2 regions of the Streptomyces sp. NPDC029956 genome follow, and region 1 is predicted to be linked to the other one. Evidence: predicted binding sites of a transcription regulator. Region 1 holds the regulator's gene; the other holds the start of a gene.
The links. The regulator HrcA, encoded in region 1, represses chaperone genes, less so after heat shock. The targets are predictions, from matches to a motif close to TTNGCACTCNGNNNNNCNGAGTGCNAA.
Positions count from the first base shown of each region.

Region 2: the regulator HrcA is predicted to act here: its motif matches at 2,339-2,365, upstream of groES (co-chaperone GroES).

Region 1 is NZ_JBVHZJ010000022.1:111,932-117,042, forward strand. It holds gene ACZ4XX_RS19670 (nitronate monooxygenase) at 1-125, opposite strand, end outside; gene dnaJ (molecular chaperone DnaJ) at 273-1,409, opposite strand; gene hrcA (heat-inducible transcriptional repressor HrcA) at 1,410-2,429, opposite strand; gene ACZ4XX_RS19685 (MBL fold metallo-hydrolase) at 2,578-3,306, shown strand; gene ACZ4XX_RS19690 (DUF3097 domain-containing protein) at 3,317-4,117, shown strand; gene ACZ4XX_RS19695 (Cmx/CmrA family chloramphenicol efflux MFS transporter) at 4,578-5,111, shown strand, end outside.
Region 2 is NZ_JBVHZJ010000080.1:19,738-24,848, forward strand. It holds gene groL (chaperonin GroEL) at 125-1,753, opposite strand; gene groES (co-chaperone GroES) at 1,886-2,194, opposite strand; gene ACZ4XX_RS37195 (hypothetical protein) at 2,406-2,672, opposite strand; gene ACZ4XX_RS37200 (polysaccharide deacetylase family protein) at 2,669-3,595, opposite strand; gene ACZ4XX_RS37205 (THUMP-like domain-containing protein) at 3,725-4,915, shown strand; gene ACZ4XX_RS37210 (hypothetical protein) at 5,018-5,111, opposite strand, start outside.

The DNA of each region.
Region 1 (5,111 bases):
GCCAGGAAGCCGAGTGCCCCGGCCGCGCACACGGCTCCGACCAGCTCGGGAGAGGAGGCGCCACCCGCCATGGGGGCCTGCACGATCGGAAACCGAGAGAGATCGTTCAGTGCGGTGGTGGACATATGGGCATCGTGTCATGCCCCTGCTTCCGGGCCGAATCCGTACGTCAGGTACGGAGGAGGCGCGATGCGGGGTACCCGCGGTACGGAAAGGGCGGCACACGCACGATCGCGTGTGCCGCCCTTCCGTACATCGGATTCCGGCGCTGCCTACCGCCCGTTGAAGGCGTCCTTCAGGCGGGAGAACAGACCCTGCTGACCCGGCTGGAACTGCCCCGTGGGCCGCTCCTCGCCGCGCAGCTTGGCCAGTTCGCGCAGCAGGCGTTCCTGCTCCGCGTCGAGCTTGCCCGGGGTCTGCACCTCGACGTGCACGATCAGGTCGCCCCGGCCGTTTCCGCGCAGATGGGTGACGCCACGGCCGTGCAGCGGGATCGACTGGCCGGACTGGGTGCCCGGGCGGATGTCGATCTCCTCGACGCCGTCGAGGGTCTGCAGCGGCACCTTGGTGCCGAGCGCGCCCGCGGTCATCGGGATGGTGACCGTGCAGTGGAGGTCGTCGCCGCGCCGCTGGAAGGTGTCGTGCGGCGTCTCGTGGATCTCGACGTACAGGTCGCCGGCGGGGCCGCCGCCGGGGCCGACCTCGCCCTCGCCCGCGAGCTGGATCCGGGTGCCGTTGTCGACACCCGCGGGGATCTTGACCGTGAGGGTGCGGCGGGACCGGACCCGGCCGTCGCCCGCGCACTCGGGGCACGGGGTCGGGACGACGGTGCCGAAGCCCTGGCACTGCGGGCAGGGCCGGGAGGTCATGACCTGGCCCAGGAAGGACCGGGTGACCTGCGAGACCTCGCCGCGGCCGCGGCACATGTCACAGGTCTGCGCGGAGGTGCCGGGTGCGGCGCCCTCGCCCGAGCAGGTCGTACAGACGACCGCCGTGTCGACCTGGATGTCCTTGGTGGTGCCGAAGGCCGCCTCGTTGAGGTCGATCTCCAGACGGATCATGGCGTCCTGGCCGCGGCGGGTCCGCGAGCGCGGGCCGCGCTGCTGGGACGTGCCGAAGAAGGCGTCCATGATGTCGGAGAAGTTGCCGAAGCCACCGGCCCCGAAGCCGCCCGCGCCGCCTCCGCCGGAGGCCGAGAGCGGGTCGCCACCCAGGTCGTAGACCTGCTTCTTCTGCGGGTCCGAGAGGACCTCGTAGGCGGCGTTGATCTCCTTGAAGCGTTCCTGCGTCTTCGGATCGGGATTCACATCCGGGTGCAGCTCGCGTGCGAGCCTCCGGAAGGCCTTCTTGATCTCGTCCTGGGAAGCGTCGCGGCGCACGCCGAGTACGGCGTAGTAGTCCGTGGCCACTTACGACTCCGCCAGGATCTGTCCGACGTAACGTGCCACTGCGCGTACCGCTCCCATCGTTCCGGGGTAGTCCATGCGGGTCGGTCCGACCACGCCGAGTTTGGCGACTGCCTCGCCGCCCGAACCGTAGCCGACCGAGACGACGGACGTGGAGCTCAGCCCCTCGTGGGCGTTCTCGTGCCCGATGCGTACGGTCATGCCCGATTCCTTGGCCTCGCCGAGCAGCTTGAGGAGCACGACCTGCTCCTCCAGAGCCTCGAGGACGGGCCTGATCATCAGGGGGAAGTCGGGTCCGAAGCGGGTGAGATTGGCGGTGCCGCCGATCATCAGCCGCTCCTCGTGCTCCTCGACGAGGGTTTCGAGGAGGGTCGCGAGCACGGTCGAGACCGTGGCGCGGTCCTCCAGTTCCTCGAACGACTCGGGGAGATCCTGCACCAGCTGCGGCACGTCGGCGAACCGGCGGCCGACGACCCGGCTGTTGAGCCGGGCCCGCAGGTCGGCGAGCGAGGTCTCGCCGAACGGCGCGGGGCAGTCGATGACCCGCTGCTCGACGCGGCCGGTGTCCGTGATGAGCACCAGCATCAGGCGGGCGGGGGCCAGCGAGAGCAGCTCCACGTGCCGGACGGTCGAGCGGGTCAGCGAGGGGTACTGGACGACGGCGACCTGACGGGTCAGCTGGGCGAGCAGCCGGACCGTACGGCCGACGACGTCGTCCAGGTCGACCGCGCCGTCGAGGAAGTTGTGGATGGCCCGGCGCTCGGGCGTCGACAGCGGCTTGACGCCGGCGAGCCGGTCGACGAAGAGGCGATAGCCCTTGTCGGTCGGAATGCGGCCGGCGCTGGTGTGAGGCTGGGCGATGAAGCCCTCCTCCTCCAGCACGGCCATGTCGTTGCGCACGGTCGCCGGCGAGACGCCGAGCTTGTGGCGCTCGGTGAGCGCCTTGGACCCGACGGGCTCCTCCGTCCCGACGTAGTCCTGGACGATGGCGCGCAGGACCTCGAGTCTGCGTTCGCTGAGCATCGTGCGCACCTCCAGCTGTCGTCGTCGTTCCGGTTGCTCCGCTTTTGGCACTCGCCCTGTCCGAGTGCCAGCGATCCCCCGGCCAGTGTACGGCGGCGGGCGTCGCTCCTGGCAAGGTGGCGACGCCTCCACCGGCTAGCGTCGCCGCATGGACGTGGATTGGGAAGCGCACGGATGGGAGCGGCTCGCGGACGGGGTGGGCCGGCGACGGCTGCCCGGGTGGGACGCCACGGTCGGACTGGTACTGGGTGAACGGGCGGTGCTGCTGTACGACACGGGATCCTCGCTCGCGGAGGGCGCCGGGCTGCGGACACGGATCGCGGACCTCACGGGCGGCCGCAGAGTGACGCACATCGCATTGAGCCACCCTCATTTCGACCATGTTCTCGGCACGGCGGCGTTCGCGGGCGCGGAGGTCTTCGGCGCGGTGGGCTCGGACGAGCTCCTCGGCCGGGTGCGGGACCGGGAGGCGCTGCGCGCGGACGCGGTACGGCACGGGCTCGACGAGACGGCGGCGGCCGAGGCGGTGGACGTCCTGGTGGCCCCGCGGCACGTGGTCTCCGGCGAGTGGACGCTCGACCTGGGCGGACGGCAGGTCCTGCTCGCGAACGTCGGCCCCGGCCACACGGGCCACGACCTGGTGCTCCTGGTGCCGGGCGAGCGCGAGGTGGTCTTCTGCGGCGACCTGGTCGAGGAGTCGGGAGAACCGCAGGCGGGCCCGGACGCGATCCCCTCCCGCTGGCCGGACGCGCTCGACCGGCTGCTGCGGCTCGGCGGCGAGGACGCGGTGTACGTGCCGGGGCACGGGGCGGTGGTGGACGCCACGTTCGTACGACTCCAGCGGGAGGAACTGGCACGCCGCTTCCAGGTGGCCTAACGTCACCGAAATGCGCAGCTACAACCCGGATCTGACACCCCCTTGGAAGAAGTCGGCACCCGTCCCCGAGGTCCCGGCCGACCGTGATCTGGTCGTCGAGGAGGTCACGACGGGCTTCTGCGGGGCGGTGATCCGCTGCGAGGCGGGCACGGTGACCCTGGAGGACCGCTTCGGCAAGCACCGCGTGTTCCCGCTGGATCCGCGCGGCTTCCTCCTGGAGGGCCGGGTGGTGACCCTGATCCGCCCGTCGGCCGCTCCCGCCCGCCCCACCCGGACGGCGTCGGGCTCGGTGGCGGTCCCGGGGGCGCGGGCCCGGGTGGCGCGCGCGGGCCGGATCTACGTGGAGGGCCGGCACGACGCGGAGCTGGTGGAGCGGGTCTGGGGCGACGACCTCCGCATCGAGGGCGTGGTCGTGGAGTACCTGGAGGGCGTCGACGACCTCCCGTCGATCGTCGCGGAGTTCGCCCCCGCCCCGGACGCCCGTCTGGGCGTCCTGGTGGACCACCTGGTCCCGGGTTCGAAGGAGTCGCGGATCGCCGCCCAGGTGACCTCGCCGGACGTGCTGGTCGTCGGCCACCCGTACATCGACGTCTGGGAGGCGGTGAAGCCGGCGTCGGTGGGCATCCGGGCCTGGCCGCGGGTCCCCAGGGGCCAGGACTGGAAGACGGGCGTGTGCGAGGCCCTGGGCTGGCCGCCGAACACGGGCGCGGCCTGGCAGCACATCCTGTCGAGGGTGACGACGTACAAGGACCTGGAACCGGAGCTGCTGGGTCGGGTGGAGGAACTGATCGACTTCGTGACGGCGCCGTAGGGGTGTTGCCTGGGGCGTTACGCCGTGGCGGCGTAACGCCCCCGGGCATTCCGGGGACGTTCCGCTCTGGCGGTCACGCCCTGGCGGCGCCGCAGGCGTTGTTCGCCGCCGTCCGCCGTCGTCCGCCGTCGTCCGCCCCCTGCCGGCCCGGTGGGGGCGGAACACGGGGTGCCCGGGCGGGGCGCGGTCGGGTAGCGTGCGCGCCATGTCGAGCCCCGAGTCGGACACGTCGGGGGCTTTCGGTCACGCCGTCAGCCCCCTGGACCCCCGAGTTCTCCCGGACCGCTGAGTCCGCTCCGTACGGCCGCCCCTCGGTCGTACGGACCACTGGGTTCGAAGTCCTGCCCACCCCGCCGTCCCGCCGCCCTCCGCGGCCGGACGCGTGGGTCCGTGGGTCCGTGGGTGCTGACCGCGGTGACGAGATGCCTCTGTCGTCATTTCCTCACCCCGGAGCCACTCGATGCCCCTCCCGCTCTTTCTGCTCGCCCTGGCGGTCTTCGCCATGGGCACGTCCGAATTCATGCTCGCCGGCCTCGTGCCGGACATCGCCTCCGACCTCGGCGTCACGGTCGGGAGCGCGGGTCTGCTCACCTCGGCCTTCGCCGTCGGAATGATCGTCGGCGCGCCGCTCCTGGCCGCGCTCGCCCGCTCCTGGCCGGTACGGGCCGGCCTGCTCGGGTTCGTCCTCGTGTTCTCCGCGGCGCACGTCCTGGGCGCCGTCACCGGCAGTTTCGCCGTCCTGTTCGCCACCAGGGTGGTCGCGGCCCTCGCGAACGCCGGGTTCCTCGCCGTGGCCCTGACCACCGCCACCCGGCTCGTGCCGCCGGACCGGAAGGGGCGCGCGCTGGCCGTCCTGCTGTCGGGCACGACGCTGGCCACGATCGCCGGGGTCCCCGCGGGATCGCTGCTCGGCACGCTGCTCGACTGGCGGGCCACGTTCTGGGCCGTCGCCGCCCTCTGCCTGCCCGCGGCACTCGGCGTCCTCCGTGGCGTC
Region 2 (5,111 bases), on a different contig from region 1:
TCGTGTTCTACCCCTCACGCAACCTCTCCCTGGCCCCCCCACCTCCCGCCCCCCGGGCCTCGGTGTCGAACTACGAACTACGAGCTACGAGCTACGAACCGGCAGCTGCGAGCTACGGCACGCGTCAGTGCGAGTGGCCGTGACCGTGGCCGTGGCCGTGGTCCGCCGGCTCCTCTTCCTTCTTCTCCACCACGAGGGTCTCGGTGGTGAGGAGGAGGGAGGCGATCGAGGCGGCGTTCTCCAGCGCGGAGCGCGTCACCTTCACCGGGTCGATGACGCCGGCCTTGACCAGGTCGCCGTACTCGCCGGTCGCGGCGTTGAAGCCCTGGCCCTTGTCGAGCTCCGCCACCTTCGAGGTGATGACGTAGCCCTCGAGGCCGGCGTTCTCGGCGATCCAGCGCAGCGGCTCGACGGCGGCGCGGCGGACGACCGCGACACCCGTGGCCTCGTCGCCGGTCTTGTCGAGGTTGCCCTCGAGGACCTTGACGGCGTGGACGAGCGCGGAGCCACCGCCGGAGACGATGCCCTCCTCGACCGCGGCGCGGGTCGCCGAGATGGCGTCCTCGAGACGGTGCTTCTTCTCCTTCAGCTCCACCTCGGTGGCGGCGCCGACCTTGATCACGCACACGCCGCCGGCCAGCTTCGCGAGGCGCTCCTGGAGCTTCTCACGGTCCCAGTCGGAGTCCGTGGACTCGATCTCGGCCTTGATCTGGTTGACGCGGCCGGCCACCTCGGACGAGTCGCCGCCACCGTCGACGATCGTGGTGTCGTCCTTGGTGATGGTGACGCGGCGGGCGGTGCCGAGCACGTCCAGGCCGGCCTGGTCGAGCTTGAGGCCGACCTCCTCGGCGATGACGGTCGCACCGGTGAGGGTGGCGATGTCGCCGAGCATGGCCTTGCGGCGGTCACCGAAACCGGGGGCCTTGACGGCCACGGCGTTGAAGGTGCCACGGATCTTGTTCACGACCAGGGTCGACAGGGCCTCGCCCTCGACGTCCTCGGCGATGATCAGCAGCGGCTTGCCGGCGCCGGCCTGGATGACCTTCTCCAGGATGGGCAGCAGGTCCTGGATCGAGGAGATCTTGCCCTGGTTGATCAGGATGTACGGGTCGTCGAGGACGGCCTCCATACGCTCCTGGTCGGTCACCATGTACGGGGACAGGTAGCCCTTGTCGAAGGCCATGCCCTCGGTGAAGTCGAGCTCAAGACCGAAGGTGTTGGACTCCTCGACGGTGATGACACCGTCCTTGCCGACCTTGTCCATCGCCTCGGCGATGAGCTCGCCGACCTGCTGGTCCTGCGCGGAGAGCGCGGCGACGGCGGCGATGTCGGACTTGTCCTCGATCGGGCGCGCGGTGGCGAGCAGCTCGTCGGAGACGGCCTTGACGGCGGCGTCGATGCCCTTCTTCAGCGCGGCCGGGGAGGCACCCGCGGCGACGTTGCGCAGACCCTCGCGGACCAGGGCCTGGGCGAGCACGGTGGCGGTGGTGGTGCCGTCACCCGCGATGTCGTTGGTCTTGGTCGCCACCTCCTTCACCAGCTGGGCGCCGAGGTTCTCGTACGGGTCCTCGATCTCGACCTCGCGGGCGATCGTGACACCGTCGTTGGTGATGGTGGGGGCGCCGAACTTCTTGTCGATGACGACGTTGCGGCCCTTGGGGCCGATCGTCACCTTCACCGTGTCGGCAAGCTTGTTGACGCCGCGCTCAAGGGCGCGACGGGCGTCCTCGTCGAACTTCAGGATCTTCGCCATGGGAGCGGTTCAGCCCTCTCGGAATCGGGGTGGAACGAACCGCGCCCCGGGGCGCCTGGAAGGGGCCTCGGGGCGCAGCTCTGAGCATCTGCTGGGTGCTCGGTACTTCAGGTACTTCGGTACGTCGGTGAATTACTTCTCGACGATCGCGAGCACGTCGCGAGCCGAGAGGACGAGGTACTCCTCGCCGTTGTACTTCACCTCGGTGCCGCCGTACTTGCTGTACAGCACGATGTCGCCGGTCTTGACGTCGAGCGGCAGACGCTCGCCGTTCTCGAAGCGACCCGGGCCCACGGCCAGGACGACGCCCTCCTGGGGCTTCTCCTTGGCGGTGTCCGGGATGACCAGGCCAGAGGCGGTGGTCTGCTCGGCGTCGAGCGGCTGGACCACAATGCGGTCCTCGAGCGGCTTGATGGCAACCTTGGAGCTGGTGGTCGTCACGATCCGACCTCCCCCTTCGGAGATCTCGGGGTCAACTGTCTGAGGTGGCGACCAGGTGGATCCGTCGTCGCGGGTGCCGGACCTGCCCGTCGCTCTGTTGGCACTCTCCAGTGGTGAGTGCCAGAGCCGAGACTATGACCGCGATTAGCACTCGGTCAAGCGGAGTGCCAATTCCTCACTCGTGGCGGTGCCGTCCCGGCGGGGAGGGGCCTCAGTCGCCCCGGACGTCCGGCACCGGCAGCAGCCCCTTCGAGGCGCGGTCGGCCGGCGGTGCCGGCTTCGCGTCGCGGGGTCCGACGCGTTCCGCCGCCTTCCGGCCGAGCCGCTCGATCGAGTCCACGGTCGAGGCGCATCCGGTCAGCCCCAGCACGAGCACCGCGGCCAGGAGCACCGCCGCCCGCCGCCCGCTCGCACGCGGCCCGCGCCGCTCGCTCGCGCGTGGCCCCCGACGTCCGCTCGCACACAGTCCTCGGGTCACACGTAGTCCTCGAGCTTCGCGACCGCGTACCCCTTGGCCGTGATCACGTTCATCACCCGGCGGACCATGTCGGCCATGCTGCCCTTCCAGTCCTCCTTGCCCCGGAAGTGGGTGAGGACGATGTCGCCGGGGTGCAGGTCCCGGTCCCACTCGCGCCACTCCATGTGGTCGGGGAAGGCCTCCGCCGCCCAGAGCGGGACGGCCTTGACGCCGCAGGTACTGGCGGCCCGCAGGGTGTCCTCGTTGTAGTTGCCGTACGGCGGGCGGAACAGCGGGGGCCGCTTGCCGAATCGTTTCTCGATGACGTCCTGCATGCCGCAGATCTCGCGCTTCTGCTGCTTGTACGAGAGTCCGGGCAGGTAGCGGTGGTTGAGGGTGTGGTTGTGCAGGGCCACCCCCTCCTCCTGCGACTTCTGCATCCGGGCGAAGTAGCCGTAGTCGTCCTTGACGACGTAGTCGCTGAGGAAGGCGCTGTAGGGGATCTTCAGCTCCTTCATCATCCGCAGCAGTTCGGGGTCCTTCTCCGAGCCGTCGTCGATCGTCAGGAAGACGATCTTCTGCTTGGTCGGGACGGTGGTGAAGACGGGGGGCAGGCCTTCGCCGTCGGTCTCGAAGCCCTTGCGGGTGGTGATCTTCGGCTTGACGGCGGGCGGGGCCGGGGCTTCGAGCGGGGGCTTGGCGAGGCCCCACTTCCTGGCGGCGAGCACACGGGCGGCGCGCTGCTTGCGGACCTTCTCGACGTACGCGTTGAGCGCACCGGCCGCGGCCTGCTCCTGGGCCCGCGCCTGCTGCCCGGCGGCGGGGGCGGGCGCGCCGCGGTCCGGCTCGGCGCTTTCGGAGCAGCCGGTGGCGGCGGAGGCGAGGGCGGCGACGACGAGCACCGCCCCGAGCACCCGGGAGGAACCGTGCACACCTTTTGCCATCATTTATTCCTTTTGTCGTACGAGTCGTATGGCGCCGCATCCTGTCAGCGCGGACGCCTCTTCCCGGGTACGACACCGCCGTACGTGCCCTCGGTCCCCCGGCCGGCCCACAGCATCACAGGGCCCACAATGGGACGGGTGACCGACCTCGCCTCCTTCGCCCCGCTGCTCACCCCCGAGGGCCAGACGCTCCTCACGGCTCTGCGCGACCACGACCCCGCCCAGGAACTGGCGGTCGTCTCCCGGCTGCGCCGTGACCACCCCGCCGAGCTGGTCACGGCGGCCGTCGGGCAGGCACGGCTGCGGCAGCGGGCGGTGGCGAAGTTCGGCGCGGAGGACGCGTACCGGATGTACTTCACGCCGAACGGCGTCGAGCAGTCGACGCGCGCCTCGGTCGGCACCTACCGGGCCGGCCGGATGAAGGAGCTCGGGATCCGGAGCGTCGCGGACCTCTGCTCCGGGATCGGCGGCGACGCGATCGCCCTGGCGCGCGCCGGGATCTCGGTCCTCGCCGTGGACCGCGACCCGCTGACGGCGGAGGTCGCCCGCGCCAACGCCGAGGCGCTCGGCCTCGCGGAGCTCATCGAGGTGCGGTGCGCGGACGTCACCGAGATCGACACCGCCCCCTACGACGCGGTCTTCGTCGACCCGGCCCGGCGCGGCGGCCGGGGCCGGATCTTCGATCCCGAGGCGTACTCCCCGCCGCTCTCCTGGGCGGTCGAGGCGGCCCGCAAGGCCCCGCACGCGGCCCTCAAGGTGGCCCCCGGCATCCCCCACGAGGCGGTCCCCGCGGAAGCCGAGGCCGAGTGGATCTCGGACGGCGGGGACGTCAAGGAGGCCGTCCTCTGGTTCGGCACCGAACCGGGCGCCCGCCGCGCCACCCTGCTGCCCTCGGGCGCCGGCCTCGTCGGCCGCGGCCTCCCCGACCCGGCGGTCCGCCCGGTCGGCCGCTACCTCTACGAGCCGGACGGCGCGGTCATCCGCGCGCACCTCGTCGCCGAGGTGGCGGAGGAGCTGGCCGGCGGTCTGATCGACGAGACGATCGCCTACGTCACGGCGGACGAGCTGGTCCCGACGCCGTACGCCGCCTCGTACGAGATCACCGACGAACTCCCCTTCAACCTCAAGAAGTTGAAGGCCCTGCTGCGGGAACGCGAGGTCGGCACCCTGACGGTGAAGAAGCGCGGTTCGGCGGTCGAACCCGAGGAGATCCGCCGCAGGGTGAAGCCGAAGGGCCCGAACGCGGCGACGGTCCTGCTCACCCGGGTCGCCGGAGCCCCGACGATGCTGATCGGCCGGCCGGCGGGCGGCGGCCGCTGACCCCACCGCTCAGGACGCGACGGGCGGGGCATCCCTACGCGCGGCGGCCGAGGGACGCGACGCGCGACGCCACGAAGGCCGACGGCCCGGAGCGGCTGCCCCTCAGGACGCGGCCGCCGGCCCGCGGCCCGTCAGCCGCACCGCGAAGCGGTAGTGGCCGACGGCCTTCACCAGACCCGTCAGCCCGGTGACCCAG